Regions from separate parts of the Streptococcus marmotae genome, predicted to be linked through region 1. Evidence: predicted binding sites of a transcription regulator. Region 1 holds the regulator's gene; each other region holds the start of a gene.

Region 1 (10,313 bases):
GGTTTATCAAATGTTGCCTTGATGTATGGGGCAGGAACGATGAAAGAGACCCAAGAAATGGGACAGGGGAATTATTCCTTAGCTAGTCATCATATTTTTGGAATAGCAGGAGCGAGTGAAACACTCTTTTCACCTCTTGAACGTGCACAGGAAGGTATGAAGATTTATTTGACAGATAAGCAAAATGTCTATACCTATGTTGTGACAAGTGTACAGTCGGTGACTCCTGAAAGTGTAGAGGTTATTGATGATGTGGAAGGTCAAACAGAGATTACGCTTGTGACCTGTGAGGATTTAGAAGCCACCATGCGGACCATTGTCAAAGGAAAACTAGAAAGTAGTGTTCCTTACAATGAGACACCAAAAGATATTTTGAAACATTTTGAGAAAAAATATAATCAGGTACAAATTTAAAAAAGAAGGCAAATGCCTTCTTTTTTGCGAATAAATATAATGAGGAGGAAGATATGTATCAAATTATGTTTCAAGAAGAGTCACTATTACCACGGGAGCGTTTATTGGAAGTAGGCGCAGAAAGTCTTAGCAATCAAGAATTATTAGCCATTTTTATCCGAACGGGGACAAAAAAAGAGCCAGTTTCTATCCTATCAAATAATCTATTAGCCAAATTAGAAAATCTAGCTGCCTTAAGGGATTTGTCTATTGAAGAATTGCAAACATTAGCAGGCATTGGTCGTGTTAAAGCTGTAGAAATCAAGGCAATGATTGAGTTGGGACGGCGAATTAATCAGTCAGAAATTTTACTTCAAGATCGTGTGCTTGGAAGTGAGAAATTAGGGCGTAAAATGATGCAGGATATTGGCGATAAGAAGCAAGAACATCTAGTTGCTCTTTATCTTGACACACAAAATAAAATTATTAGCCAAAAGACTATTTTTATTGGTAGTGTAAATAAAAGTATTGCAGAACCAAGGGAGATTTTGCATTATGCCGTAAAATGTATGGCTACATCGATTATTGTTGTACATAATCACCCTTCTGGGTCTGTGCAGCCGAGTAAAAACGATCTGGTATTTACTGAGACACTAAAAAAGTCCTGCGAGATGCTAGGACTTGTCTTACTTGATCATTTGATTGTGGCGAAATCAGCCTATTATAGTTTTCGTGAGGAAGGAGAGCTTTGTTAAAATTCATTAACGAGGTAATCGAACAAAGCTTTTTCTTCGGTACGAGTAGAATAAAGAAGTTCTGGATGCCACTGTACGCCAAGGAAATGCGCTCTATCAGTCATCATCGTTGCTTCGATAGTCCCATCTTCAGCTTGACCAATCACCTGTAAACCAGAAGCCAGTTGATCTAAGGCCTGTCTATGAAAAGAGTTAACCATCGGTTGTCTTCCATAGACAGTGGCCAGTGGATTTTCTTCTTGTAGGTAAATTGAGTGAACAGGTGTATGAGAAATGGTAGTTTGCCAATGATTTGGGATGGATTGATGCAAGGTACCACCCATGGCAACATTAAAAAGTTGCATCCCACGACAAACACCAAATATTGGCTTCTGCTGTTTGATGGCTTCTTGAATCAAAGCAAGTTCAAAGTCATCACGCTGGCTATGATAATTGTCGCTGTCAATGGTCTGCTCTTGCCCATAGTAACTTGGAAGGACATTCTGTCCACCAGTCAAAATGAGCTTGTCAATCATGTTGATATAGCTTTGAGCCATATTAGCAGAGACAATTGGCAGGATGAGAGGGATTCCTCCAGCAGATTCGATTGCTTTGACAAAAGTGGTGGCAGCATAGGATAGAACTGGCTCAGTATCATCGGTTGTATTGAGAAATTCATTGGCTGAAATACCGATAATTGGCTTACTCATAACATTATCCTTTTCTCATGAAATAAAGGAGGGTTTGTAATTCACTGGTCAAATCGACATACTGGACGACGACATCTTTTGGTACAGATAAGTTGACGGGTGAGAAACTCAAGATTCCCTTAACACCAGCCGCGACCAAGACATTAGCAACTTCTTGGGCCTTGGTACTTGGTACGGTCAAGATAGCTGTTTGAGCGTTTGCTTCTTTTATCTTTTCTTCGATTTCTGAGATGCCATAGATTGGAACATTTTCATCAATTGTACCAACTGATGGGTGATTATCTGCTTCAAAAGCCATGACAATTTTCATTTTATTCCGCTCATGGAAGCGATAATGCAGGAGTGCTCGCCCCATATTCCCGACCCCAACCAGCATCACATTGGTGATAGAATTATCATTCAAAATATCAGCGAAGAAATCCATTAATTTTTTGACATCGTACCCAAATCCACGGCGTCCTAATTCACCAAAGTAAGAAAAATCACGACGAACAGTAGCAGAATCAATACCGATAGCTTCTGCAATTTCTTTGGAACTTGCTTTTTCAATATTTCCGGCATGAAATCGTTTGAATATGCGGTAATAGATTGATAAACGCTTAGCAGTGGCACGGGGAATAGGGGATTTTTTTTCGTTTTTCACAATCTTTTACTCCTTTTAATTATTAATTCTATTTTAGTAAAAGTTTGTGAAAAATGCAACAGATTACACCAGAAAAAACAAGAAGAAATTCTTGTTTTTTAGTGATTATTCGGGTCTATTGTTTTGAGATAACGATATAAATTGCCGATGGGTCCTTGATAACCTAAGTCTCGACCATCTTGAATGATTGAGTGTACTTTTAGGTGATCAGGAAGGGTCACGCAACCTGAAAAAGAGAGCAGTAGGTCCTCAAAGTTTTCAAAAGTTTGTGAGCGAATCTGCTGATAAGAATCTTGATAGCGCAGCTCAATCATGCTTTTGTACTTTCTTTTGTGAAAATATCTCGGTCAACTAAGCTATCCATAAGGAAGTAAAATTTTTCTTGGATAACGGTATTTCCACCTGCTTTAAAAATATCGACCAAATGTAGACCTGATTTGTCTGTAATATTGATTTTAAAACCAGTCAAATCTTTATTGATAATAATTTTTAGAAGAAAGCCTTGATTAGAGTTGGGAATTTCTTCTAACATACGTGTTAATTGGTAATTACCAACCTGAGTCTGTTCAAATGTATTGTCACGCAAGGTGTATTTTTTGATACCTGGGTGAATAGAGTAGGTATAGTCACAGTTTTTAAGCGTTACAGATGTTGTAAAAGCCATTAATAAATGCCTCCGATAATTTCATGTAGTTTGTCGATGAGGAAGTCCACTTCCTCTTTGGTATTTTCAGGTGAGAAGCTAATCCGAATGGATTCCTTTAGGCGATGTGAATCTTTTCCATATAGCGCTTCTAAGACATGGCTCTTTTGAATCACGCCAGCAGTACAGGCAGATCCGCTGGAAACAGCGATACCTGCGAGATCTAGGCGCATGAGCATTTGCTCATTAAGCTGATTGGGGAAACCGATGTTGACAACGTAGGGAAGTGTCGGTCCTGCTTCATTTAGATAATGATGAGAAGACGCCAAATTTTTTATCAGGTGATCTTTTAAAGCAGAGACGCTGTTGAAATGTTCTTCTAGCTGTTCTGTTTGTTCTTTTAAAGCTGTTGCCATAGCTGCAATTCCTGCCAGATTTTCTGTTCCTGCACGGTGTTGTTGCTCTTGACGTCCTCCGTGAATCAGAGAGTCAAAGTTAGGGATACGACTATAGAGGAAGCCTACCCCTTTTGGACCATGAAACTTATGGGCAGCAGCAGAGAGAAAATCGATTCCTAGTTGTTCCGGTGAAATGGCGACTTTTCCAATTGCTTGGACAGCATCTACATGAAAAATAGCTTGATGTTGAGAAAGGATTTCGCCGATTTCTTTGATCGGTAGCAACAGTCCAGTCTCATTGTTGGCATACATGGCACTAACTAAAATAGTGTCTGGGCGCAGAGCTTCCTGCACCTGCTGGGCGGAAATTCTTTGATTGATAGGCTGAATATAGGTTACCTCAAAGCCAAACCGCTCCTGCAAATACTCCATGGTATGAAGGACAGCATGGTGCTCGATAGCGGTTGTAATGAGGTGTTTTCCCTTATGCTGATTTGCCAGTGCATAACCTTGGATAGCTAGGGTATCAGCTTCTGACCCCCCTGAGGTAAAAATGATCTGTTCCGGTTTGGCGTCTAGGATGTGAGCAATATCTGTTCGAGCTTGGCGGAGGATTGCGTTTGCTTTTCGTCCTGCCCAATGAATACTAGAGGAGTTACCATAGTATTCTGTTGCAATATCCATGAAGGTTTGAAGGGCAACTTTCGACAAGGAAGTGGTCGCTGCATTGTCTAAATAAATCAAGGAAATCTCCTAGTTTTCAGTATTTGGATTTGTAAAATCGAAGAGAGGACTGACTGGACGTCGTTCGTGAATGCGGATAATGGCGTCTGCAATCAATTCACTAGCGGTAATAAAAGCAATATTTTTTGGTAATTGTTCTTTGCTTACAACAGAATCTGTGACGAGTACTTCCTTGATTGGGGCTTGATCTAAGAGTTCTGCTGCAGTACCTGCAAATAACCCGTGACTTGCAACTGCATAAATCTCCGTTGCTCCGCCTTCTTGTACAATTCGAGCTGCTTCTGAGAAGGTACGACCAGTGTTTAAGATATCATCAATCAAGATAGCTGCTTTTCCAGCAACATCTCCGATAATATACCCTTCTGAACGATCGGCATCGTCTTGGGCATAGTCGATAATAGCAATTGAAGAATTGAGGTATTCTGCTAAGCTGCGAGCACGCTTGATACCAGAATTTTTAGGACTCACAATCACAACATCTTCACCACACAGCCCTTTTTCCATATAATGCTCTGCAAATAGTGGGACAGTAAAGAGATTGTCGACTGGAATATCAAAGAAACCTTGTACCTGAACAGCATGTAAATCAAGTGACAAGACACGATCCACACCTGCTTTGACCAGCATATTCGCAACGAGTTTTGCTGTAATTGGTTCACGAGGAGCAGCTGTACGATCCTGACGAGCATAGCCAAAATAAGGCATAACGACTGTAACAGAATGAGCACTTGCACGCTTACATGCATCCACCATAATCAATAATTCCCAAAGATGATTATTGACAGGATAGCTAGTTGATTGGATGATATAAACATCCACCCCACGGACACTTTCTTCGATATTGACTTGAATTTCTCCGTCTGAGAATTGTCGAGTTGACATTTTCCCAAGTGGAATTCCGGATGCTTCAGCAATTTTTTCAGCAATTGCACGGTTGGAATTCAAAGAAAATAGTTTAATTTGTTTATCACCATACGGTTGAACCATGATCAGAAATACTCCTTTTATTCGATAGTTCTATTTTATCAGAAAATCCCAAAATTTTCAGTAAAGAAATAGATCAGCTTGAAGAAAAAGTCTTTTTATTGCCACCATCCTCATGTGCTTTCGGACATCAGCGACTTCCTTCGGAGTAAAATAATCCAGTGGATTATTTTAGTCCGAGCCCAGAAACAAAGGAGCGAGGATAATCGATTTCAACGAAATCACGACTTTTGTCTCACTCCCACTTTTAGCACGGCGGAGGTGGCGGTATTGTGCTCGCTACGCTCGCAAATTTTCTAACCTTAAAACTACAGAAAATTAAATATTATTGTAATGTTTTTCTGAATTGTGAGGTTTGTCTACATTCTGATAGATTTCTTTTGAATTCGTTGGTTTATGAACTCAAGGCTTGCTCATCAGACAGGCAGCTGTCCGAGCAACCTTGCTTTTAGCGTATTTAAAGGCAATTTGTCGCTGTTTCAGATACTCCTCAAAAGCCATTTTCCCTTGACTAGCATCCTCTACCTCGACTTCTAATTCATAGTCTGTCTGCTCAGCATAGCTATTTTCATCAAGAGCCATCAGCCCAATAGGAGTCACTTTTTCATAGCGTCTTGTCGTCAAATCTCCCCAAACAATCAACTCTTCAAGGGCAATTCCAGTTTGTGTGATGAGGTCCAAGATATCCCCTTCAGGTAGCTCTACCTTTTGAATCAGTTGATGAGCGTGTTCAAGTAGCAAGGCTTGGTTGTATTCCTGATTGCCGATGTCTTGTGGAATTTTAAGAGTCAATTCTGCTCGGTCTTCTAAGGTGCGAATTCGTAGGGAATAGTGGTGTTGACGTAGGCTAAAATCTGCTGTGTCAATATAATAGTTGGTTTGAAGGACAGGAGCAACATCTGTAAATTCTGTCTGTAATTGTTGAAATTCGGCTGCCGTCAGGAGCGTTTTGTATTCAATTTCTAAATGATTTTTTTTCATAGGATAAAACCTTTTCGTATGGTATAATAGTTCTTGTGTTATTCTATTACAAAAACTAGTATTTGACAAGAAAGGAGCAGGTATGGAAATGAATTGGGAAGCCTTCCTAGACCCTTATATTCAGGCGGTTGGGGAATTAAAAATTAAACTGCGCGGTGTTCGTAAACAATATAGAAAAGCAAATAAGCATTCACCGATTGAATTTGTGACAGGACGTGTGAAGCCGATTGAATCCATCAAGGAAAAGATGGCTCTACGCCATATTCAGCTTGAAAATTTGGCACAGGACATGCAAGACATCGCAGGATTACGAATCATGGTGCAATTTGTTGATGACGTAGAAGAAGTACTTGACATCCTACGGAAGCGAAAAGATATGCGAGTGGTCTATGAACGCGATTATATCAATAATATGAAATCATCAGGCTACCGTTCCTACCACGTGGTGATTGAGTATCCAGTTGATACGATAAATGGAAATGAAACAGTACTAGCTGAGATTCAAATTCGCACCTTGTCCATGAATTTTTGGGCAACGATTGAACATTCCTTAAACTATAAGTATAAGGGGAATTTTCCAGAAGAAATTAGGCAACGCTTGGAAATTACAGCTAAGATTGCTTATCAATTAGATGAGGAGATGCGCAAAATCCGCGATGACATTCAAGAAGCTCAGGCCTTATTTGACCCGGCCTACCGCAAGTTGAATGACGGAGTTGGAAACAGCGACGATACAGATGAAGAATACAGATAGAAAAAAAATCGCCCTGCTCAGCAGTAAAAACCCAAAGAGCCAAGCTGTGATGAATGAGTTGTGGACCAAATTAAAAGAAGCCCAATTTATTTTAACACCTAAAAATCCAGATATTGTTATTTCAATTGGGGGAGATGGGATGCTCTTATCTGCTTTTCATAAGTACGAGGCAATGATGGATCGTGTTCGCTTTGTCGGCATTCATACAGGGCACCTTGGTTTTTATACGGATTATCGCGATTTTGAAGTTGATAAACTGATTGATAATTTAAAATTAGACACAGGAGCTCGTGTTTCCTATCCGATTTTAACTGTACGAATTAAGCTGATGAATGGTCGAGATATTGTCATGCGGGCCTTGAATGAAGCGACTATTAAACGTTTATCAAAAACTATGGTTGCAGATGTTTTTATCAATAAAGTGCCTTTTGAGCGTTTCCGTGGTGATGGTATTTCGGTGTCAACTCCCACTGGTTCAACAGCCTACAATAAATCTTTAGGAGGAGCTATTTTGCACCCGACCATTGAAGCATTGCAGATTGCAGAAGTTGCCAGTCTGAACAATCGCGTCTATCGGACCTTGGGTTCTTCCATTGTTGTTCCTAAAAAGGACAAGATTATGATTGAGCCAAAACATGATGATCGCTATTCGGTATCGATTGACAATCGGACCTTTGTTTATGATAATATTGATCGGATTGAATACCAGATTGACAATAGCAAAATTCATTTTCTAGCTACTCCGAGCCACACTAGCTTTTGGAATCGTGTCAAAGATGCCTTTATTGGTGAGGTAGAGTAATGCGCTTTGAATTCATTGTGGATCAACATGTAAAAATTAAGACATTTTTGAAAAAACATGATGTTTCAAAAGGACTATTAGCTAAAATCAAGTTCGAGGGTGGCGCAATTATTGTTAATGGAAAACCGCAGAATGCGACCTATTTACTGGATATTGGTGATCATTTGAGTATCGATATTCCTAGCGAAGAAGATGTGACGGGAAGTTTGGAGCCAATTTCTCATCCCTTAGATATTGTCTATGAAGACGAGCATTTTATGGTTATCAATAAACCAGCCGGATTTGCATCTATCCCAAGTATTCTGCATTCGTCAACCATTGCCAATTTTGTCAAGGGATATTATTTAGAACAAGGATATGAAAATAAACAGGTGCATATCGTCACACGTCTCGACCGTGATACATCAGGTCTCATGCTCTTTGCTAAACACGGCTATGCACATGCAAGACTAGATAAACAATTACAGGAAAAATTGATTCAAAAGCGTTATTTTGCCTTGGTTTATGGTAGCGGTCCATTAGAAGAAAAAGGGGAGATTATCGCCCCTATTGGCCGCCCAGAAGATAGCATTATCACACGTTGTGTGATGCCGACTGGAAAGTATGCGCATACGTCCTATGAAGTCGTTCAGTCTTGGGGAGATATCCACTTAGTTGATATTCAGTTGCATACTGGAAGAACGCATCAGATCCGCGTTCATTTTGCGCATATTGGCTTTCCTTTATTGGGAGACGACCTGTATGGTGGCAGTATGGAGCATGGGATAGAGCGGCAAGCATTACACTGTCATCGCATCGGATTTTTTAATCCGTTTTCAGAAAAAGAATTAATTTGTGAAAGCGATTTGACAAATGACTTTAAAAGCGTTATCATGAATTTGCAAAATAAAAATTAGAAAGACACATAGCCTTTTGTTTGGATTTATTACTGGGTAACATGACGCAGGCATAACTAGAGTTAAGCAAGACGTGTTAATGATGTAATAAAGAAAATGAAAAGGGCTATAAAGGTTAAGAAAATGGGAATTCGTTCACTATTTGGTTGTTTGCGTGAAAAAATTGTTGGAAAGCAAGTTAAAATTGTTTTTCCAGAAGGAAATGATGAGCGCGTGGTACGTGCAGCTGCACGGTTGAAATTTGAAGGATTGGTAGAACCAATTATTCTTGGAAATCCCGAAGAGGTAAGCACTTTACTGGCTGATATCGGTTTTGCAGATCCTCAATGCACTGTTATCAATCCGGAAGAGTATGCAGATTTCGAAGCGATGAAAGAGGCATTTGTAGAAGTTCGTAAGGGCAAGGCTACACTAGAAGATGCAGATAAGTTGTTACGAGATGTCAATTACTTTGGTGTCATGCTGGTGAAAATGGGCTTGGCAGATGGAATGGTATCTGGTGCGATTCATTCAACTGCTGATACAGTACGTCCAGCACTTCAAATCATCAAAACAAAGCCAGGTATTTCTCGTACATCAGGTGTCTTCTTGATGAACCGTGAAAATACCAGTGAGCGTTATGTCTTTGCTGATTGTGCAATCAATATTGACCCAACTGCTCAGGAATTAGCAGAAATTGCTGTCAATACAGCAGAAACAGCAGCTATTTTCGATATTGATCCTAAGGTTGCTATGCTCAGCTTCTCTACAAAAGGTAGCGGTAAAGCTCCACAAGTGGATAAGGTGGTTGAAGCAACGCGCATTGCGAAAGAGTTAGCACCGGATTTGGCTCTGGATGGAGAATTGCAATTTGATGCAGCTTTTGTGCCAGCTACAGCAGCGATTAAAGCTCCAGATAGTGATGTAGCAGGTCAAGCAAATGTCTTTGTTTTCCCAGACTTACAAGCAGGAAATATTGGCTATAAAATTGCACAACGCTTGGGAATGTTTGATGCAATTGGTCCAATCTTGCAAGGTTTGAACATGCCAGTAAATGATTTGTCTCGCGGATCAAGTGCGGATGATATTTATAAATTGGCTATTATTACGGCTGCCCAGGCATTGGAAAATGAAAAGTAAGATGAAGCCATTTATGAAGTATGTAAGAGGCTATGTGAAGGAAGCAATTTTAGCTCCCTTGTTTAAGCTCTTAGAAGCCTGCTTTGAGTTAGCAGTTCCTCTTATTATTGCTTTTATTATTGATACAGTTATTCCTCATAGCAATCACAGTCAGTTGATTGCTATGATTTTGTTATTGGTCCTTTTAGCAGTTATCGGTGTGATTGTGGCTGTTATTGCCCAATATTATTCCGCTAAAGCAGCAGTAGGCTACACCAAGGAATTGACAGAGGATTTGTACAAGAAAGTTCTTTCTTTACCTAAAGCGAGTCGTGATTTGCTATCAAGTGATAGTTTACTTACACGATTATCGAGTGATACCTTACAGATTCAAACAGGAATCAATATCTTTTTACGCCTTTTCCTAAGAGCTCCAATTATTGTGTTTGGTTCCTTGATTATGGCTTTTTCTATCAGTCCGAGCTTGTCAGTTTATTTTCTGATGATGATTGCTCTCTTGTTCTTAATCGTAT
Region 2 (10,313 bases), 800 kb from region 1:
AATTCAACCAAGAGAAAGTCCGCCAATAACCTAGCGTAGGGGAATGATGTGCCAGCTTCCGTTAATTTCTTCAAAAATATCTACTGGACATTGGAACTCTTGAGCTATCACTTTATAATATCCCTGAGGTCGGTCCATGAAGATTGGCTACACGAATCACAACATCCAGGAAATTCCCCATGGTATCAATAACGATATGCGTTTTTTTCCTTTGACTTTTTTACCATCATCAATGCCACGCTCCTTTGCGACATCTGTTGTTTTCACGCTTTGAGAATCAATGATGGCATAGATTGGAGGCAAGTCATGGGAGAGTATACGCCATTGACAGCTCGTTTTGGTGATGTACAAAGTCGCATTCACGAGTTTGTTTAGACCATTTATAGGTACGGTGATTTGAGAAACAAGGTTCAAGTTTTCCCTATTCTTGATTGGTTAAATCAGTACCATATGCTTTTCGTGTCATACCTTTAGTTTAACATCTTTTGTGAATATAGGTTCTTACTTTGAACAGATTATTTTGACTGCTATAAGCCTTTCTCAACTTATTTTCTATTTGCTTCTTTAAACTATAAAAACTATCAATCCTAGTCAAACCTTCGAGAAACTGCTATAATACTAAAAAGTATCATTAGGAGACAAACATGGACATTCGTAACTACCAAGATTGGGTCAGTCGTTTTTACAAAGAGCGTGGTTGGTATGCCTACAATCCTTTTATTCGGGCTAATTTTCTCTGTGAAGAGGTAGGAGAGCTAGCACAGGCGATTCGGAAAATGGAGATTGGACGGGATCGCCCCGATGAACCCATTAGCAACCAGAAAGAAAATCTCCTCCACATCCGTGAGGAACTAGGCGATGTCTTAGATAATCTGTTTATTATCGCAGATATCTACCAGATTTCGCTTGAGGGCATCATGACAAGCCATAAGGAAAAGTTAGAAGAAAGGTTTAAAGGACAATGAATATAACCGTTTACTGTGGAGCAAGTTTAGGAGAAAATCCAAGCTATCAAGAAGGAACGATTGCCCTTGGCAAATGGATTGCAGAAAGTGGCCATACGTTGGTCTACGGCGGTGGCAATACTGGACTCATGGGCTTGATTGCAGATACGGTCCTAGCACACGGTGGGCAAGTCATTGGTATCATTCCAGAATTTCTCAAAGATCGTGAACTCGCCCATCCTCATCTCTCAGAACTACGGACAGTTGAAACCATGTCTGAACGTAAATTGGCCTTGATACAAGAGGCGGACGCGTTTATCGCACTGCCTGGTGGCCCTGGTACTTTAGAAGAAATCAGCGAAGTTATCTCATGGGCAAGGATTGGAAAAAACGACAAACCCTGCATCCTCTTTACTATTGCAGGCTACTATCAGGCCTTGGAACAATTCTTTGATAACATGGTTAGCGCAGGATTTTTGACATTAGAAGATCGAGAAAAAACACTCTTCTCAGATGATTTAGAACAAATCGAACACTTTATTGCAAGCTATCAACCACCGGCAGCGCGTGAGTATCGGAACAAGACTTAATCCATTTACAAAAGACTAAGAATCTTGGCAACTTGAAGGTACCAAGACTCTTAGTCTTTTTATTATGTTACACACAAGTTCAAACATTCTTCCAAGTCCACATCACGCTCTAAGTGTTCAGGAGTCCAGGGAACGAATACATCTGGTTCTACCCCCTTATCTGTCATGCCTTTTCCCAAATCAAGATCAAGATCACGTGAGGTTGGAAACATGAATTGGTAGTCATCAAAATCTACGAAGCAGCAATTAGAGTAATCCAAAATACCCATAGTCGGTCTACCAAGTACCATCACCTTAGGCAACTCTTTCATTATCTGAACAAAATTATCTCCAGAGGAACCACACTCTACATCTGATAATACAAAAATTTTCTCTGACTTAGCAGTACCTACAATCCCAGCAAAATACTCTCTATCGGAGTCATCCTCCTTATGAACAACATAACCCTTGCCACGATTAGTCTGTAATTCGTCAATAAACTCCAGCAAGAACTGGCGACTTTCTTCTGATAAATGCTCATCTTTCAAATCTTCTTGAAATAGAGCTAAACGCAAATCAACATTTCTCTCTGTGTAGAGAACTTCCATACCTGATCCTGATAAATCAATTTCTGCAAGACTGGTCCCTTCTGGTAAAGCGTATTTGATTAAGGGGAAGTAGAGAGAATCTGAGCCTCCATGATTGACACGGACATCAATGATGAGGTAGGTAGCTTGTTCTAGTAAGGGAGCTGCTTCTTGGTAAAGGGCTCCTATTTTTTCCTCATTCCAAAAATTCTCCATTTTAAGGTAGACAAGATCAGGCTGTAACTGCTTCACTTCAAAACTGTCTTCCGTCGCCTGCTCCACTTCTTGCAGTTGAATCTCCTCTTTCCGATTTGCCCTTATTACTGTGAGTCTGTCAGCCTTATGGACAAAATATTTCCATTCCTGTGCTTGGCGTTCCTCAGTAGGACTCGTAAAATAGGCTCGATGTTCTTGGTACAGAGTTGAAATATCGCAACCGTCAAGTGCAATAATCTTATCTCCTTTTTGAAGATTGGTCGCAGGATCTGCTTCCACTACATAGAGCATATCTCCTTGGCGCTTAAGACGAACTGCGAGTGCTTTGCGATTCTTCTTGAAGAAGGACACATGGGAAAGAATGCCAAAACTTGCAAGGTAACAATGCATGTGATACAGAAACTCCTCTTCTGACATGTCGTCTGATATCTTCTGACGATACATTTCTGGATCTGCCCCAATGATATCCTTTTTAGTCGCTGAATCAGTCCGCATTATCTTGACCACTTGGTCAAAAATTTCTCTTTTTTTCATATCATCCCTCCTATTATTACTTGTTTTTTATTAGACCTAAAACAGAGTGATTTGCAAGCTGTATTTTCTTTATAAAAACCCTTACATTTTGCCCAATTTTTTGGTATAGTATAATTTGTGATAAATATATCAAATAAAAAAGAAGTAGGTACTTATTGTGGCAGGACAAGGTCAAACATTGATGTATACAATTGATAAAAGTATCAAGAAGAAAGCTGACTTGATTGAAAGCAACTATTGGGCATATGCCCTTCGCTCTATTTTTGCGAGTGTCTATCTGGCACTTGGGATTGCCATTGCGCTTTACACAGCTGACAAGCTAGAACATGTGGCAGCAGGTCTCGGGAAATTTAGCTATGGTCTCATGTTTGGCTGGGGGCTCCTCATGATTCTTTATATGAATGCAGAGCTCGGCACATCGAATATGATGTATATGACGGTGGCTATTTATCGCAAGGTCATTCCAACCAAAACCGCTCTAAAGATTCTAGCAACCTGTATCTTCTTTAACTTTGTTGGTGCGGTCATCGTCTGCTTCTTACTAGCGCAAACTGCTCCATATTCCATTGGGCATGTGGCTATGGATAGCTATCTAGTGCAAGGTACCATTGCCAAGCTTGCCAAAACACCGCTCACTCAATTTGTCGAGGGAATTTTCGCCAATATGGTGGTCAATATCGCCGTCTTTGTCTTTCTAAAGATGAAGGATGATGCTGGAAAAGCGATTGCCGTCATTTTCATTATCTTTATCTTTGCCTTCCTTGGCTTTGAACACGTTATCGCCAACTTCTCAACCTTCTCTCTCGCCTTCTTCTCAACAGGTGGAACGGTGGAAGGTATGAATCTTCTCTCTGTCCTTTCTAATTTTCTCTTCTCAGGTCTTGGAAACTATGTCGGTGGTGGACTAGTCATCGGACTGCTTTATAGCTGGCTTAACAACCAATCAACCGCTTATGTGGACTAAACTAATAACGAGGTCAGGAATTTGACCTCGTTATTTTTCATCATTCAGCTAAACATCTATTCGTCAACTAAGACTCTATAAAAATCAAAATCTGACTAGCTTCCACAATTGAGAATTGTGGAAGGCTGGAAATAGAAAGGGTGCAGCTCGCCCCTTGCAATTGAGAATTGTGGAAAGTGATAGATAAAACTAGCGTAGCTTGTGTCCTAAAAACCACAGGGGTAAGGGAGGTTACGCTGAGGATTCATAATCCTTATTCCCAACCTTCAACAGTCCACTAGACTGTCGAAGCAAGGTGAGTGAACGACGTCAAATCTTAATTTTTTATGAGCATTAGATACCGTTAGGTATGCTTGCTATCATCCGCCAACCAGGGCAACCTTTGCTCATGATGGATATGCTTGCGCTCCAACTTATCTAAATCTTGGTCACACCTATCAATCGTTCCCAACTTCAAGGTCAGCTGGCCTGGCACGTCTGTTTTTGTGTGATAGATTTGGCTATGGCAATGCTTGCAATAATAACGAATCTTCCCTGGTGAGGATTCGTAGGTTACCAGTGCTTCTTGGCCAGATAGCAGTTGAAAACTAGCCAAATCTACCAAAGCATTAGTCGAAAAGGCTGTAGAAGAAGCCTTCCTACAAAAGGAACAATGGCAAAACACGATGGGAGCGGTCAATTCTGTCGCCTCATAACTCACTTTCCCACACAGACACGAACCTTTAATCATCTGATTCCTCCAATTTCATCCTATCATCTTACCAAAAATCAAGGCCCTGCCTTGCTTGACCTTGACTGATTTTTTATTTTTTCTTCTTGCGAATAATTATTTTGTCGAAAAGTTCGTCACATCTCCATCATAATCTGCCCATTCTTTACTGAAGAAGGCTGGATTCAGCTGATAGCTGGGAGCAGGTTCAGAACTTGTAATAAAAGGATCCACTACCTTGTCAAATTCTAACCAACCAAGCCAACCTATGTGAATGGTATCTTCCATGAAATAGGTTTTTCCTCCATCTGTTGAAAAATCAGCAATATTCGTAAACCCCTGACTCTCCAGTTGGTACTTGATTTTTGCAACCGTCTGTTGGTACATCTCCTCACGCAGTCCCGTGTAAGCCATCCACTTTTCATTGACCGGCGGAATGACAAAGAGGACCTTCATTTTTGATTGAGCAAAGAGTTGCAAGACCAGCTGCAAGTCATTGTATTCTGGCGATTGGATATAGGATAATTTTTTTTGTGATCCTTTTAATTTCTTGATATCTTTTTTTAATCGATGTTTATAAAAACGATCATCAATCCCTAAGTCATTAGACTTGGTGCATCCTCTTGCCTCTTGAATGGCAACCTTTTCCAACTCTTCATAAGAAAATTGATCTGGCAGTTGGTTAAGCTCTGGTAGCACTTTTTGCTCAAAATTCCCAGTATTTTCAGAAGTTAAACTACTAAAGAAATAATCTTGACGTTTATGAAAGCGTGCCATCAAACTAATAAACTGTTTTTCTGAAGACGATAAGGTCTCTTTTTGTACTACTTTTTTGACAATATCTGCCATCGTCACATTGGGATAGAGCTGCAAGATGCGTTCAGCCGCATGTTGCGCCGCCTCATCTCCTGCTTGCTGGCTCAAAAAACTCGTCAACTGGTCGCTATTAAAATACTGCTGAAAGGCACTAGAGTCATAGCCTTTCTTGGTAAACCACTGAGGAGATATAACATAGACAACCGTCTTACCTTCCAATTCTGGCAACATTTGTTGCATCCCAAAGTATTGGTTCAAAGAGGCCGCGCCACGTTGTCCCAACAAATAAGGACGATAAGGACGGTCATATTTTTCAGCTAAAACAGACGGATGCATGCTATCAAAACGCAGCCATTCGCTGGAGCCAAAAAAAGGAACAAAGCGGTGGTCAGGATCCGTCAAGGCACGGACTTTCTGGGTCCGTCCTTTGAAACTCCGAGCCGTTAGGGTGACTGCCGAGCGTTTTTCAAGCTCAAAATTGTGACGAAGATGGGTCGGATAAAAAACCAATAACAAGACAACCAGCAAGGCTGCACAAAAGACCGGGCCTAAAATGAGCCATAAGCGTTTAAGCATTTCGTAACTCCGTAATGCCGTCGATAATCTTGTTTGCCGTATTCCAATCATCACGGCCAAATTCAGATACTGGGACACGAATATCAAAGCGAGCTTCAATCTCGACAATCAATTCAACGGTTCCCATACTATCCAAGACACCTGCATCAAACAAGTCCTCATCCATCATATCTGACACATCTTCCATAAATAATTCATCAATAATTTCGATGACTTCTGCTTTAATATCCATTGTAAACTCCTTTTATTTCTTAAACCACAGGTCATTTAAAAATCCAGAAAAGATTAAAAATGACAACATGACAACGTGAAAGGTCACCACAATCCCTAAGGCTTGAAGCAAGCGATTTTCTGGGAGAGGGGCAAGCCCTGCTTTTTTGCGTTCTTTATTGAGCGTTTTTTTCTTTCGAAGCCAAGCATCATTGACTACTAGACCAAGACCATGAAAAAGGCCATAAGCGATATAATACCAGGTCACTCCATGCCAGAAGCCCATGACTAGCATATTGAGCAAGTAAGCCACGCTTGAGGTTGTATTTCGATTTTTAAAAACCTTATTGCGCATGAGAACCATGACCAACCGCATAAAGACAAAATCACGGAACCAAAAGGATAAGCTTATATGCCAGCGATTCCAAAATTCCTTGAGGTCACGAGAGAGAAAGGGCTTGTCAAAGTTTCTCGGACTTTTAATCCCCATGAGATGAGACATTGCAATAGCAAACATAGAGTAGCCTGCAAAGTCAAAAAATAAGTCAAGACCAAAGGCATACATGACCCCTAAGGTCGGTAGGTTAAACCAGCCACCTTGGGATAGGGCATACTGCTTGAGCGGTGGCAAAATCATGGACCCAAAAATGTGGGCTAAAATGAATTTGTATAAAAAACCAAGCATGATGTAACGCACTGCAACTTCTAGCATGTCCAGTAACTCATCCTTGTCTGGAATTGCAGTATAATCCGCTTCAAACCGCTTGAAACGGTCAATCGGCCCACTTGAGAAGGTTGGCATAAAGAGCAAAAAGCGTAAGAATTGCCACAGCGTAAATTCTGTCAATACCCCATCTCGCAATTCAATGATCATCCCGACTGATCGGAAGGTCAGGTAGGAAATTCCCAAGAAACCAAAGAGCGATTGGTGCCCTGAAATCGCTGGAGTTACCTTAACCATAAACAGTGGAAAAACAGCGAGTGCCGTATGAAGATAAAAAACCCATTTGTTATCTTTTTTCGCTCGATACCATTTGTAGCTGAAAACCCAGCTAGTTTGCCACATAACATAAAACAAGAGGGCAACAAGTTGAGCTAGGCTCGTCCCTGTCAACATCAAGACGATAAAGGCTAGACTGACCCCCCCTTCATACCAGGCAAAACGCTTCTTAAAAAAGAGACCGATAAAGATAGGCAAGACCGCAGCAATCAGATAGACAAAATACTGCGGATCTCCGTAAGGTTCCAAATGCGGAAGTTGGTTGACAAAGCCCATCATCGGTTGTTTACCTCGCTGATTAAGCCCTTAATGTCAATCTTGCCATTTGGGGTCAAAGGCAGGCTCTCGCGATAGAGGAATTTCGATGGCATCATATACGACATCATGATGTCTTCCAAGTCTTCCTTAATAGCCTTCGTGATGTCAATGTCTCGTTCAAATTGCTCACGGACACCCTCTTTCAGAATGACATAGGCCAAGAGATTCTGTACCTTGTAGTCCTTATTGTAGCGTGGTACCGCTACTGCTGACTTGATATACTGGGATTTGTTGAGATTTTGAGATACATCTTCTAACTCGATCCGGTAGCCATTAAACTTGATTTGGAAGTCCATCCGACCACCGTAAAGCAGAAGACCCTCTGCTGTCATCGAACCAACGTCTCCTGTATGATAGGCTGGTAATCCTTCAAATTCAAAAAAGGCTTCTGCTGTTTTTTCAGGATTATTCATGTAGCCTTTTGAAACAGCAGGTCCTGACACGATAATCTCTCCCTGCTCACCAAATGGAAGTTTATTGCCTGCTTCATCAATGATAAAGGTTGGCGAATCCGCCTTGGTATAACCGATTGGCAAGCGTTTAAGGGTCTGTAACATCTCGTCTGTCACAGCAACCGCTGATAAGGCTACTGTTGCTTCAGTCGGACCATACGCATTGATAATCCGCACACTTGGGAAACGATCACGCAGTTTTTGAGCTGTCTTCACCGTCAATTCCTCACCATCAAAGTAGAAATGGGTAATCTGCGGCATTTTCTCTGCGTTGAAGTCCTCAGACAACATCGCCAAATCAGCAAAAGAAGGGGTTGACGTCCAAATCGCAATCGGCAACTCCAAAATCGTTGCAAATAATTTCTTGAAATCCTGTGCTAAGCTACTTGGCAATGCAAAAAGAGTGCCACCAAGAGCCAGAGTTGGTGCCCAGTACATGACCGACAAGTCAAAAGAATAAGGTGGCTGGGCTAGCATTTGCGGTCTTTCTGGTGTCGCAAACTCCTTATCGGTAATCATCCAGTTGGTAAAACTAAGAAGATTTTCATGGGAAATTTGCACCCCCTTTGGCTTACCAGTAGTGCCAGAGGTGAAAATGATATAGTAATTGTCATCTCCCTTAACTGAGTGCGTGATGTCATAAGCCGTTTTTTGAACGAAAATATCCTTGACTTCAGACAAGGTAAGCTGGGGTGTTGCCACCTCCATTGGAAAATCTGCAATCCCGATAATCAAGCTCGGCTCTGCCACTTCCACGATCGCAGACACGCGCTCCAAGGCCGAATGGCTATCAATCGGGATATAGGCATGACCCGACTTGGTCAAGGCGACAAAGGTCGCTAGCATCTCATACTCTTGTCCACCAAAGACCACAACAGGAGATTTTTCAGGCAAACCTAGACTGTCAATCTTTGCCGCAAGGCTATCCGAATCTTGCTTTAAATCACGGTAGCTATGCACCTCGCCCAAGATATTATAAACAGGAAAATCAGGCTGAGCTGCCGCATACTGTTCAATTGTTTCAATCATGTCTTTTATCATCAACTGTCTCACCATACACCTCTAAAATTCATTGTAAATAAAGCCACCTTGACCTTGTCCAAGGTAGGAAAAAAAGTACAATAGGCCCAGAAAAATCACGAAATACAGCAAGGTCTGCCCTAAAAACTTACAAATGGTTTGATACTTATTCATCTCATCTCACTCATTTATCCAGAAATAATCACTCTATTTTACCATGTTCTATAGGAAATATTCAATATAAAACTTTTTAAAATAGCTCTTCCGTAGATAATCTAGGGATGTTTGCCCGTTTTCGCTCAAAATCACTGATAGGATAGAGTAAAAAGCGAAAAAAGCTCTCTTCCCTTTCCAACAAACCGATAATTCCTTGTCTACCTAAGTCGGATGTGGTATAATCGATTACGCAAACGTTTTCTCAGTTGATTTTATGCTAGTCAAGGAGTTATCATGATCGAAGCACATCATTTATCAAAAACTTACACGATTGTTGATAAGGAAGCGGGCCTACTAGGCTCAATAAAATCCTTCTTTCAGCCTAAAAAACGCTATATTCCAGCAGTTCAGGATATTTCCCTATCCGTTCAAAAAGGAGAAATCATTGGCTATATCGGCTCAAATGGGAGCGGAAAATCGACAACCATCAAAATGCTAACTGGAGTGCTGTATCCCGATCACGGGCAGGTCTTGATTAACGGTCTGGAATCAGCCAAGGAACGAACAGCTGTCAATCGGCAAATCGGTGTCTTATTTGGCCAAAAATCCCACCTCAAATGGGATATTCCTGTCATCGAATCCTTCTTTCTTCATGCCAAGATTTACGATGTTCCAAACCAACTTTACCAAGAACGCCTCACACGTCTGACAAAACTTTTGGAATTAGAGAGTATTCTCCATCAGCCCATTCGCAATCTTTCACTCGGTCAGCGGGTCAAGTGTGAATTTGCGGCTATTTTCCTCCACCAACCTGCTGTCGTCTTTTTAGATGAGCCAACTATTGGACTGGATGCCAGTGTCAAGGAGTTGATTCGCAACTTCATCCGCACCATGAATGAGGAATACCAAACGACTTTTCTGATTACCTCTCATGATATGCAAGACATCGAAACCCTCTGCGAGCGCATTATCATCATTGATAAGGGGCAGAAAGTCTATGACGGCAGCCTCATCCATTTAAAAGAGAATTTTTCCAAGGTCAAAACCATTGCCTTTACAAGCCATACAGCGATTGAAACACCGCTAGAAGCTCCTTATCTTGAATGGGAACAAGTGGATTCACATCATTTTGAGATTCATTACCAGACAGAACACCATAGCAATGCCCACATTATTCAGTTGGCTTTCACCCATTATCCTATTGATGATGTCACCATGAAGGAAGTCACGATTGAACAGATT
Region 3 (10,313 bases), 200 kb from region 1:
AAACCAACTTCAAGAGCAATTTCATGAATGGGGAGATGAGTAGATTGGAGAAGGAGACGTGCTTTCATTAGTTTTCGTTGGTTTATGAGTTGCGTGAGTGGGAAACCACTTTCAGCTTTGATAAGGTTACTGAGATAGTTTTTGTTAAAATTTAAACGCTCAGCAAGTTCATGTAGCGAGATAGTCGCAAATTCCTTGTCAATAATTTTTAGTACCTTCAGATAAGGAGTTTCTTCTAGTTGGAGCTCCTTTTCTGTGATACGAGGGAGACAGCGCGCCAGTTCGTAAAATAGAATTGGTAGATACTGACTGATAATTTGTTGGGAAAAAGATTGGGGTAGGAAATACTCTGTCATCATATTATGAAGAGTGGCTTGTAGTTGTGGTTGATTACTTGTCGAGATGATAAGGAAATTATCCCGTTGGTAATTAGCGGAAGCATCTGACAAGAGAAATTGATAGAGCAGACTTTGTTCCCCCTGCAACTGTCCTAACCATTCCAAGGAAATATCTTGATTGCGAAAGAGAAGATTGATAAGGATATCTTTTTCTCCTAAACTTTCGATTGAATGGCGGCTGTTGACATCCATTAGTAGTAGGTCTCCTTCCCGTAATTGCTGTTCTGTCCCGTTAATCACCTGTCGACAAGTCCCTTTGTAAACATAATTTAACTCGAGAAATTGGTGTGTATGCTCTGGATAAGGAGCATAGCGGCTATGTTTACTCATGAAAACATCTTTATTTTGGAAGAAAAAATGCTGTGATAGTCTAGGTGTACTGTTTGGCTTTAATAGTTCGGTATCTAAATAATCTGCAATAAAACCTGTTTCTTTTTGCTTTGCTTCGTGCTTGGTTTCTTGAAATAACAATTCATCTAGGGAAGTCATCTAGTTTCTCCTGCCTGTAAATTTGATACACTTTATCTTATCTATTGATATTGTATCATAAAAAAGATTATTGTTTAATAGTATTGTAAACGTTTTAGAAAGCAGGTGTGAAGATGACCTATCATATTGCTGTTGACATTGGCGCTTCAAGTGGACGTGTCATCCTTGCAAGAAAAACGCATCAATTAGAATTAGAAGAGATTCATCGTTTTCCCAATCATTTTCGTAAAGAAGATGGGTATGACCGTTGGAATGTGACACAATTGGTCGAGCATATTTTTGTTGGATTGGAGAAAATCAAACAAAAAGGAATCGAAAAAGCAACGTTAGGTATTGATACCTGGGCAGTTGATTATTGTTTAGTTGATAAGCAGGGTAATTTACTGGCTCAGCCAATTGCTTACCGTGATCATCGAACAAACGGCGCTATGGAAACAGTTTTCCAAAAGATTCCTAGAGACGTCATTTATCAAAAAACGGGTATTCAGTTTTTGGCCTTTAATACCTTATATCAGTTGGCGGTTGAAAGCCAAGAATTACTAGAGCAAGTGGATAAAATCCTGCTCATCCCTGACTATATCGCCTATTGTTTGACTGGAAAAATGCTGGGTGAAGTGAGTAATGTCTCAACAACTCAATTGTTGAATAGCGAAAATAGAAAGTATGATGAGGAATTACTAGAAATTCTAGGTCTTCCAGTCTCAAAATTTCCAGATTTGGTAGAAAGTGGAACAGTAATTGGAACTATCTTGCCAGAACATCATGCTCGATATGAGTTGCCAGATGTGGATGTAATTGCAGTAGCAACCCATGATACAGCGTCTGCGGTGGTCGGTGTACCGGCTATTACAGAACAATGGGCCTATATCTCTAGTGGAACCTGGTCCTTGATTGGGACAGAAAATGAGGAAGCAATTGTCACGAAAGAAGCTTATCAGGCTAATTACACCAATGAATGGGGAGCTTATCAGACCTACCGTTTCCTAAAAAACATCACTGGCATGTGGTGCATTCAAGAAATAGCAAGAGAATATGAGGGAGCTTACTCGTTCCAAGAAATGGCAGAAGCTGCAAGTCACGTCAAACCATTTTTGCAAACTGTCGACTTGAACGACCCCCGTTTTACCAATCCACACAGTATGGTTCAAGAAATTCAAGCCTATTGCCATGAACACGGTGAGCAAGTTCCAGAAACGTTGGGAGAATTGGTGATGTGTGTCTACTCCAATCTCGCTACTTTATATGCTAAGGAATTTAAGAGATTAGAAGAGCTAACTGGCAAGCACTTTGACTGTCTCCATATTGTCGGAGGAGGATCAAATGTGCAGTTGCTTAATCAGTTAACTGCGAATTGTATTCAGAGAACTGTGATTGCGGGTCCGAGTGAAGCAACAGCAATTGGCAATCTCTTGGTACAGATGATTAGTCAAGGTGAATTTGCAAATTTAGCCGAGGCTCGTACTTGGTTAGAGGAGAGTATGACTTTTCAACTATTTCAACCACAACAATAAAAAAGGAGAACAGAAATGACAACAGTCGCAGAACGTTATCAAATAGCAAAAGAACGCTATGCAGCTATCGGAGTAGATACAGATGCTGCACTTGAACGATTACAACAAGTTAAGATTTCCATGCATTGCTGGCAGGGAGATGATGTGAAAGGCTTCTTATCGCCTGATGGTGAATTGACGGGGGGAATTATGTCAACAGGAAATTATCCTGGAGCGGCCCGCACACCTGATCAGCTCCGTCAGGATTTAGAAAAAGCCTATTCGCTTATCCCAGGTAAGCACAAGTTGAATTTACATGCAATCTATTTAGATACAGATGAACAAGTTGATTTAAATGAATTAGAACCACGTCACTTTGAAAAATGGGTTAATTGGGCAAAGGAACAAGGTCTAGGTCTTGACTTTAATCCGACATTCTTCTCACACCCTATGATGAAAGAGGGATTGACTCTTTCACACCCTGATAGGGACGTTCGTCATTTCTGGATTGAACATGGAAAACGCAGTCGAAAAATTGCAGAATACATGGGACGTGAACTAGGACAAACTTGTTACAATAACTTTTGGGTGCCAGATGGCTTCAAGGACAATCCTGTCGATCGCCTTGCCCCTCGGAAACGTTTGATGGACTCTCTCGATGAGATTTTTAGCGAAGAGTTGGATGAACGCTATACACAAGATGCAGTTGAAAGCAAATTGTTTGGTTTAGGTGCAGAGGCTTATACTGTAGGTTCTCACGAATTTTATATGGGTTATGGCTTGACTCGCGGTAAAATGATTCTTCTTGATGCAGGACATTTTCATCCGACAGAAGTGATTTCCAACAAATTATCTGCTTTAGCTTTATTTGGAAAGGGGATTATGCTCCATGTTTCTCGTCCAGTTCGCTGGGATTCTGACCATGTTGTGATTATGGATGATGAATTGCAAGATATCGCAAAAGAATTGGTGCGTAATGACCTTCTTGATAAGGCAGTCATTGGTTTAGATTTCTTTGATGCGACCATCAATCGGATTGCAGCTTGGGTTGTGGGAACTCGAAATACCCAAAAAGCACTCTTAAAAGCGCTGCTTGAACCAACGCAAGATTTAAAGAATATGGAAAATGAATTTGATTTCACTTCCCGTTTGGCTTATACAGAAGAATTAAAAGATTTCCCTTATGCAGATGTCTGGAATTATTTCTGCGAGAAAAACGGGGTTCCTATTGGTCTTGATTGGCTAAAAAAAGTAAAGGAATACGAAGAAGACATACTCAATAAACGATAATTAGAAAGAGGAAAAAGATGAAATTTGTCGATTCAGCAATTGTCAAAAAAATGTGTGAAGTAACCCGTGAATCCTACGAACGCTACTGGGATGAGCGCAATGGTGGGAATGTTTCTGTTCGTGTCTTGCCAGAAGAAGTGGCAGGTTATGAAGATAATAAAGAAGTCATCCGTAGCTTTGAACTCGGTTTTGATGCTTCTAACTTAGCTGGCTTTTATTACCTCGTAACAGGGACTGGTCGTTATTTTAGAAATATTATCCATCAACCGGAATTAGACTTGGGATTGGTACAAATTTCAGAGGATGGACAGCAGGCGCATTTGCTGTGGGGATTTGCAGACGGAGGAAAGCCGACATCTGAATTTCCAAGCCACTTGATGAGCCACATGGAACGCTTAACAGTCAACCCAGAACAGCGTGTTGTCTTTCATTGCCACCCAACTAATCTCATTGCCCTTACCTTTACGCAGGTGCTAGAGGAGCGACATTTATCACGCTTGCTCTGGAAAATGCAGGCTGAATCTCTAGTCGTTTTCCCAGAAGGTATCGGTGTTATTCCTTATATGACACCAGGAACCCGTGAAATTGGTCAGGCAACAGCTGAGAAGATGAGTGAATTTCAAGCAGTTATCTGGCCACATCATGGACTGTTTGCTTCAGGTGTATCCCTTGATGAAACGTACGGCTTAGTCGAAGTGATTGAAAAAGCGGCTATGATTTACAGCCAGGTAGGTGCTCAGGGTGGTGTAGTAAGACAAGAAATTACAGACCAACAATTAAAAGAGTTGGCTCAAGCATTTGGCGTAACACCACATGAAGGATTTTTAGATTAGCCAGTGATACAGGTTGTTAAACAAAATCTAACAATAGAAAGAATATCGTGTGAATTGTTTTACTAAATGTAGTTGAAAATAGAGGTGTAAAAGGAGAAATATTATGGCAACATTGTACGTACCAGCAGTCAATTTAATTGGTCGAGGCTGTGTTCAAGAAGTTGGTAGTTATGTCAAAGAACTTGGCTACCAAAAAGCACTCTTGGTGACAGATAATTTTATCCGCTCCAGTGATATTTTAGAAAAGGTAACAAAACCGCTAGACGAGGCAGCTATCGAATATGTGATTTTCAGTGATGTTGCACCTAACCCAACTTGTAAGAATGTTGAAGACGGTCTTCAAGCCTTGAAAGAAAATGGTTGTGATTTCATTATTTCAGTCGGTGGAGGTTCGCCTCAAGATGCTGCAAGCTGTATTTCGATTATGGCGACCAATGGCGGGAAACCACAAGATTACGAAGGGCTTCATAAGTCTGAAAAGAAAGGTTTACCTGTAGTTGCTGTTAATACGACGGCTGGAACTTCGGCTGAAATCACGATTAACTATGTCATTACCGATGAAGAGCGCAAGGTCAAAATGGTTATGGTGGATAAAAATAGCTTGGCTCTCATTTCAGTCAATGATCCAGAGCTGATGTTATCAAAACCAGCAGCACTAACAGCAGCAACAGGAATGGATGCACTGACTCACGCAGTTGAAGCGCTGGTCACACCGGGAGCTTATGGAGTAACCAAGAAACTCTCTATTGGAGCAATTGAGTTAATCAAAGAATATCTTCCTCGTGCTGTTGAAAATGGTCACGACATTGAAGCACGTGAGTCAATGGTACATGCAATTTTCCTTGGAGGAATGGCCTTTAACAATGCTGGGCTAGGTTATGTCCATTCAATGGCGCACCAATTAGGAGCTGTTTACAACCTTCCACATGGAGTTTGTTGTGCCATGCTCTTGCCTGTCGTTGAGCGAGAGAATGCCAAACGAGTACCAGCAGCATTTCGTGATGTCGCAAAAGCCTTTGGACTTCATACTGAAGGAAAGACAGACCAAGAGTGTGCTGATTATGCTATTTCAGAAATTGAAAAACTATCTGAAACAGTCGGCATTCCGAAAAAGCTAACAGAATTAGATATCAAAGAAGACGAATTTGACTTTGAATACCTTTCTAAAAATGCCTTAATTGATGCTTGCGCACCAGGCAATCCTTTTATGCCAACGCTTGAAGAAACCATCGCGTTTTATAAAGAATTGTTTTAAACGACATCAGGTGTGCCAATCTGCTTTTTTAACTTTGATAAACGAGGCCGGACAGACAGTCCAGCCTCGTTTTTATAATCATCATTTCCATGCTTCAACTATTTTCTATGTTTGAAGGAAGTAATTTTCAAAACAGTATCCGACCATTATTTTTAAGGAGGGGTATATTGTCGAGTTATTTAAGTTTTAAATTGCTTTTTTTTTTTAGTATAATACAATATAACCATCCCTAGTTTGATAGCGCTGTCACAAATGATTTTTAGGGAACTATAGAAAATTTTTGAGCAGAGGAGGTTTATGATGACAGAAGATAGATTATTTTCCATTGGTCAAGCAGCAAATTTATGTGGTGTATCAGCAAAGGCTTTGCGTTATTATGAAAGTTTGGAGCTGATTCAACCGAAATTAGTTTCACAGGAAACTGGTTATCGCTATTATGACAAAGAAACGCTGTTGTTAATCCCTGTGATTAAGTATTATCAACAAGTCGGGTTGGACCTAAAGCAGATAAAAAGACTCATCTCACTAGCAGGTTGTTCAAATCATTACCATTTGTTGAAGGAAAGAAGAGAGGAAATCAAAGCAAAAAGAGAAGAGTTGCTAGTCTCTCTTGCATCAGTGGATGATTGGCTTCAGTTAATCATTGAAGGAGAAATGTGCTTACAAAATCAAGCTCAAATCAATGCTGGTCTGGCAAGTCAAGTTATCAGTCTTAAATACTATCATGAAGAGAGAAACTACTGTAAGATAGAACAATTGTACAAGTATAATTATAAGGAATCGATTATCAATCTTGAGTGGACAAAGTTTTTGAAAGATAGACAATTGGAAGTATCAGGTCCAGTGATTTTAAAGTATGATTCCTATCAGGAGAAAATGACTGGACAATCAAAAACTGCAACAATTTTACAGCATTGTTATCCTGAATCTTCTGATTTTTCAAGTTTTGGTGGCTTTATGGCACTGAGTAGTTACCACATTGGACCATTAGACAAAATCGAAGAAACCTATCAAAAAATGGTGGACTACGCAAATGCTTGTCATCATACGTTGAAATCGGAATGTTATGAACGTTATGTGATTGATTACTGGGTGACTCAAAATAGCAATGAATTTGTTACAGAAATCATTATTCCAACAGTAACTCATAATGAAATACTTCATTAGTCTAGTGGGGGAAGAAAGGTCCTGATAAGGCAGTTAGCTACTATATGAATGTTTAAAATTCTGAAATGACGAGGAGGCTGAGACAAAAGTGTCCAGCCTCGTTTCTTTTACAGCTTTAACAGTTTGACGCATATCAATAATCAGGGGAGTGTCTATTGATACCTGAGCCTAGAAATTCGAAAGCGAGGATTGTCGGATTTGTAAAACGTTGATAAATCAACATTCTACAAATCGCATCAACCTTGCGGGGGTGAGCGGAAACGAATCCAGTGGATTCGTCTAGCCCGAACCTAGAAATAAAGAAATGAGGTAAATCGATTTCTGCGAAATATCGATTGAGTCTCACTCCCTTCTTTTGTATCCTATGTTATTTACTAGTCACTCTCCCTAAAAAAATATGAACTAATTTTATTTGCTCTAAAAACTTTCCTTTAAGGGGAAGGTTTTTTTGTGAAAAGAAGTTTTTTCTATCGAGTATTTTAGGTAAAGATTTTTCCTTCTAATTTTATTAAAAAATTCAGAATTCATTAGAGAGAAAGCGATTACATTGACGTATAAAGGTTTGTGATAAAAATTACGTACTTCTGCTATCTTTTTTTGGTAAAAACCTTAAAATATTGCGGAAAACAGTTGACTTTCCCCTTGTGGAAAGGCTTACAATTATCTTAAATAGGTGATCTTAAGCTTATATCCTTATTGTTTAAACAAAACTTTATTACAGAAGCATTGTAAATGCTTCACGTCCTATTGTAGGCTCATAGAGCCATTATTATACAGTATAAAAATATATAAAACGGAGGTGTTATCATGAGTTCCGAAGCATTAGGGATGATTGAAACAAGGGGTTTGGTTGGCTCTATTGAGGCAGCCGATGCAATGGTTAAAGCAGCAAATGTTACTTTAATCGGGAAAGAACATGTAGGAGGCGGTTTAGTCACTGTTCTGGTACGTGGAGATGTAGGAGCTGTAAAGGCAGCTACTGATGCGGGTGCTGCGGCAGCACAACGTATTGGAGAGCTCATCTCTGTTCACGTTATTCCACGACCACACGGTGAAGTGGAAACAATTTTACCTAACAAAAAATAGGTAGGTATCACTTATAGTAAATGGATGAGAGGTAAGGATTTTATGGAACAACATACCAAAAACATAGGTCAATTGGATGCACATCAGAAGATGATTGCAACAACAAAGAAATTTCATACTTCGGGAATACGAAGTGGTGCCATTTCTGGTTTGTTTTATGGACTATACTCATTTCTAATCATAATTGTCCAAGGATTTGATCCCTTAAAGTCCGCTGTTGGTATCTTAGCAGCACCATTTGTTATGGGGGCAATCAATGATTTTCTAGGTGGTTGTGTTTTGTTGCTCAATGTTATAAGGACAGGTAAGTTCCATGAACTAGCGAGAAGTCTTGCAACAAAACCTGGTAAAATTATGCTTTTGGGCTATATTTTAGGAGGTCCAGTAGCTAATGGTGCCTATCTCGTTGGTCTTTACCTTGCTGGTGCCTTTGCTATTCCAATTTCAGCTACAACGGCAGCCTTTGGTGCTATCTTTGCAGCTATCTTCTTAAAACAAAAAATCAACGCTCGCGTTGTTGGGGGAATGGTATTCTGTATTATCGGTGCGATTATCATTAACATGGTGAAACCTGACGGTGCTCCAAACTTTACTCTTGGTATCATCTTAGCTTTGTTTGCGGCAATTTGCTGGGGCTTGGAAGGATGTATCTCTAGTTTTGGTGGAGCGATTCTTGACTCAGAAGTCAACGTTACTCTTCGTCAACTTGTTTCAGGGTTGGTACAGATGGTCGTTATCGTACCGCTAATCGGTGCTACTGGACTATTTACTAGTATGTTCAGTTCACCATTGTTGATTGCTCTATTATTAGTTTCTGGTACACTTGTTGGAATTTCCTACACAGAATGGTATCGTTCAAACGCAATGGTCGGTACAGCAGTTGGAATGTCCCTCAATATTACCTATGCTTTCTGGGGAGTTTTGTTGAGTATCTTATTCCTAGATCAACCAATAACTCCATCGATTGTAATTGGTTCAATCACCATTATCTTGGGAGCGATTTTAGTAACAACAAATCCACTCGATTTCTTTAGAAAAAATGAGGTATAGAAGATGCGTTTATTACCAGCAAGAACAGCCGTACTGAATTATATGGATAGCGTTAGCGAAGCCGATGTGAAACAAGTTATGTCAGCTTTAAAATCACAATATGGTAGTGAAAAACAATTTACCGAAGAACTATTTTTAGAACATTTGATGTCATTAGAATGTAATGGCTATCTGGAACAATCTGGATATGATTTGGATGAAAGTGGGGATTTACGGATTCACTATAAAATCACTGAAGATGGAAAAGCAGCAGCAGAAAAATATATTGCAAAAGAGTTTAGAAAATAAAAGGAGTAAGTCAACATGAGATATCGTGGTGGACAAGCCTTGGGGCTGGTCGAAACTGTTGGATTGGTTCCAGCATTAGAGGCTTGCGACAAGATGTTAAAGGCGAGTGACGTCAAACTAGTTTCTTATGAGAATGTTGGTTCAACATTAGTTACAATCATGGTTGTCGGAGATGTTGCAGCAGTTGAAGCTTCGGTTGAAGCAGGGGCACGCGCGGCAGCAGCGATTGGAAAACTAACATCTCATAACGTTATGCCAAGACCAATCCCTACTGTTGGGGACATTGTTTCAGTGCATGATATTGACAACTGCTAAAGGAGAAAGTCATGGAAAGATATCAAGCAATAGGAGCTATTGAGACATTTGGATTGGTTTTTGCACTAGAAGCAGCAGATGCAATGGTAAAAGCTTCTGAAGTCGATGTAGTTGGTTATGAAAATACCGCTTCTGGCTATATCTCAGTCATTGTACAAGGAGAGACAGAAGCATGTAAAACAGCAGTGGATGCTGGTGTCAAAGCGGTGGAAAAAATGGGTACAGAGGTATACAGCCACGTGGTTATCCCAGGACCGCATGAAGATTTGCGAAAAATCATTGATCGGTATTCTCTATCTGTTCTGTTACCAGAAGAATCATAAGAACAAGAGAGTGAGTTGCACATGAGATATATTGACAAAGATTTAGATTCGATTCAAGAAACAAGAAACCTGCTTCTGAATGCTCAAATGTCTTTTGTTCAATTACAAAAGCTCAGTCAAAGTGAATTGGATGAATATAGTGCCTCTTTTATAACAGCTTTGCAAAAAGAAGCAGACAACTATATTTCGGATTTTATTACAGGAAATGATTATGGGAATGAGGAAGATGAGCAATTTTTGTGCCATCAATTTCTTCAACGTTTTCAAGAGACTCTGCAAAAAGAATCCTATGTAGGAATCATAAATGGCGATGTGGATGACAAACTGAT

What was found. Region 1 encodes Rex, which represses fermentation and respiration genes when NADH is low (regulators of the CRP and FNR family bind a similar motif). Its sites were predicted from a motif close to TTGTGAANTANTTCACAA; they were not measured.
Region 2: a site for Rex is predicted at 2,966-2,983, ahead of A4H00_RS05390 (formate/nitrite transporter family protein). Genes of this name have one in related genera too.
Region 3: a site for Rex is predicted at 4,548-4,565, ahead of A4H00_RS09935 (iron-containing alcohol dehydrogenase). Genes of this name have one in related genera too.

What each region holds. Positions count from the first base shown of each region.
Region 1 covers NZ_CP015196.1:1,825,951-1,836,263, forward strand. The annotation lists gene A4H00_RS09030 (class A sortase) at 1-414, shown strand, start outside; gene radC (RadC family protein) at 468-1,148, shown strand; gene A4H00_RS09040 (gamma-glutamyl-gamma-aminobutyrate hydrolase family protein) at 1,145-1,837, opposite strand; gene A4H00_RS09045 (redox-sensing transcriptional repressor Rex) at 1,842-2,480, opposite strand; gene A4H00_RS09050 (DUF4649 family protein) at 2,579-2,794, opposite strand; gene A4H00_RS09055 (DUF1831 domain-containing protein) at 2,791-3,144, opposite strand; gene A4H00_RS09060 (cysteine desulfurase family protein) at 3,144-4,265, opposite strand; gene A4H00_RS09065 (ribose-phosphate diphosphokinase) at 4,275-5,252, opposite strand; gene A4H00_RS09070 (CYTH domain-containing protein) at 5,652-6,230, opposite strand; gene yjbM (GTP diphosphokinase) at 6,313-6,984, shown strand; gene A4H00_RS09080 (NAD kinase) at 6,968-7,786, shown strand; gene A4H00_RS09085 (RluA family pseudouridine synthase) at 7,786-8,682, shown strand; gene pta (phosphate acetyltransferase) at 8,806-9,801, shown strand; gene A4H00_RS09095 (ABC transporter ATP-binding protein) at 9,803-10,313, shown strand, end outside.
Region 2 covers NZ_CP015196.1:1,029,990-1,040,302, reverse strand. The annotation lists gene A4H00_RS05405 (MazG nucleotide pyrophosphohydrolase domain-containing protein) at 645-965, shown strand; gene A4H00_RS05400 (LOG family protein) at 962-1,534, shown strand; gene A4H00_RS05395 (S41 family peptidase) at 1,597-2,850, opposite strand; gene A4H00_RS05390 (formate/nitrite transporter family protein) at 3,032-3,814, shown strand; gene A4H00_RS05385 (GFA family protein) at 4,158-4,544, opposite strand; gene dltD (D-alanyl-lipoteichoic acid biosynthesis protein DltD) at 4,641-5,915, opposite strand; gene dltC (D-alanine--poly(phosphoribitol) ligase subunit DltC) at 5,908-6,147, opposite strand; gene dltB (D-alanyl-lipoteichoic acid biosynthesis protein DltB) at 6,160-7,404, opposite strand; gene dltA (D-alanine--poly(phosphoribitol) ligase subunit DltA) at 7,401-8,936, opposite strand; gene A4H00_RS05360 (teichoic acid D-Ala incorporation-associated protein DltX) at 8,958-9,089, opposite strand; gene A4H00_RS05355 (ABC transporter ATP-binding protein) at 9,366-10,313, shown strand, end outside.
Region 3 covers NZ_CP015196.1:2,025,816-2,036,128, reverse strand. The annotation lists gene A4H00_RS09955 (AraC family transcriptional regulator) at 1-887, opposite strand, end outside; gene rhaB (rhamnulokinase) at 1,001-2,398, shown strand; gene rhaA (L-rhamnose isomerase) at 2,414-3,667, shown strand; gene rhaD (rhamnulose-1-phosphate aldolase) at 3,685-4,500, shown strand; gene A4H00_RS09935 (iron-containing alcohol dehydrogenase) at 4,604-5,755, shown strand; gene A4H00_RS09930 (MerR family transcriptional regulator) at 6,056-6,922, shown strand; gene eutM (ethanolamine utilization microcompartment protein EutM) at 7,730-8,008, shown strand; gene A4H00_RS09920 (DMT family transporter) at 8,051-9,058, shown strand; gene A4H00_RS09915 (hypothetical protein) at 9,062-9,346, shown strand; gene A4H00_RS09910 (BMC domain-containing protein) at 9,362-9,661, shown strand; gene A4H00_RS09905 (BMC domain-containing protein) at 9,673-9,984, shown strand; gene A4H00_RS09900 (aldehyde dehydrogenase family protein) at 10,006-10,313, shown strand, end outside.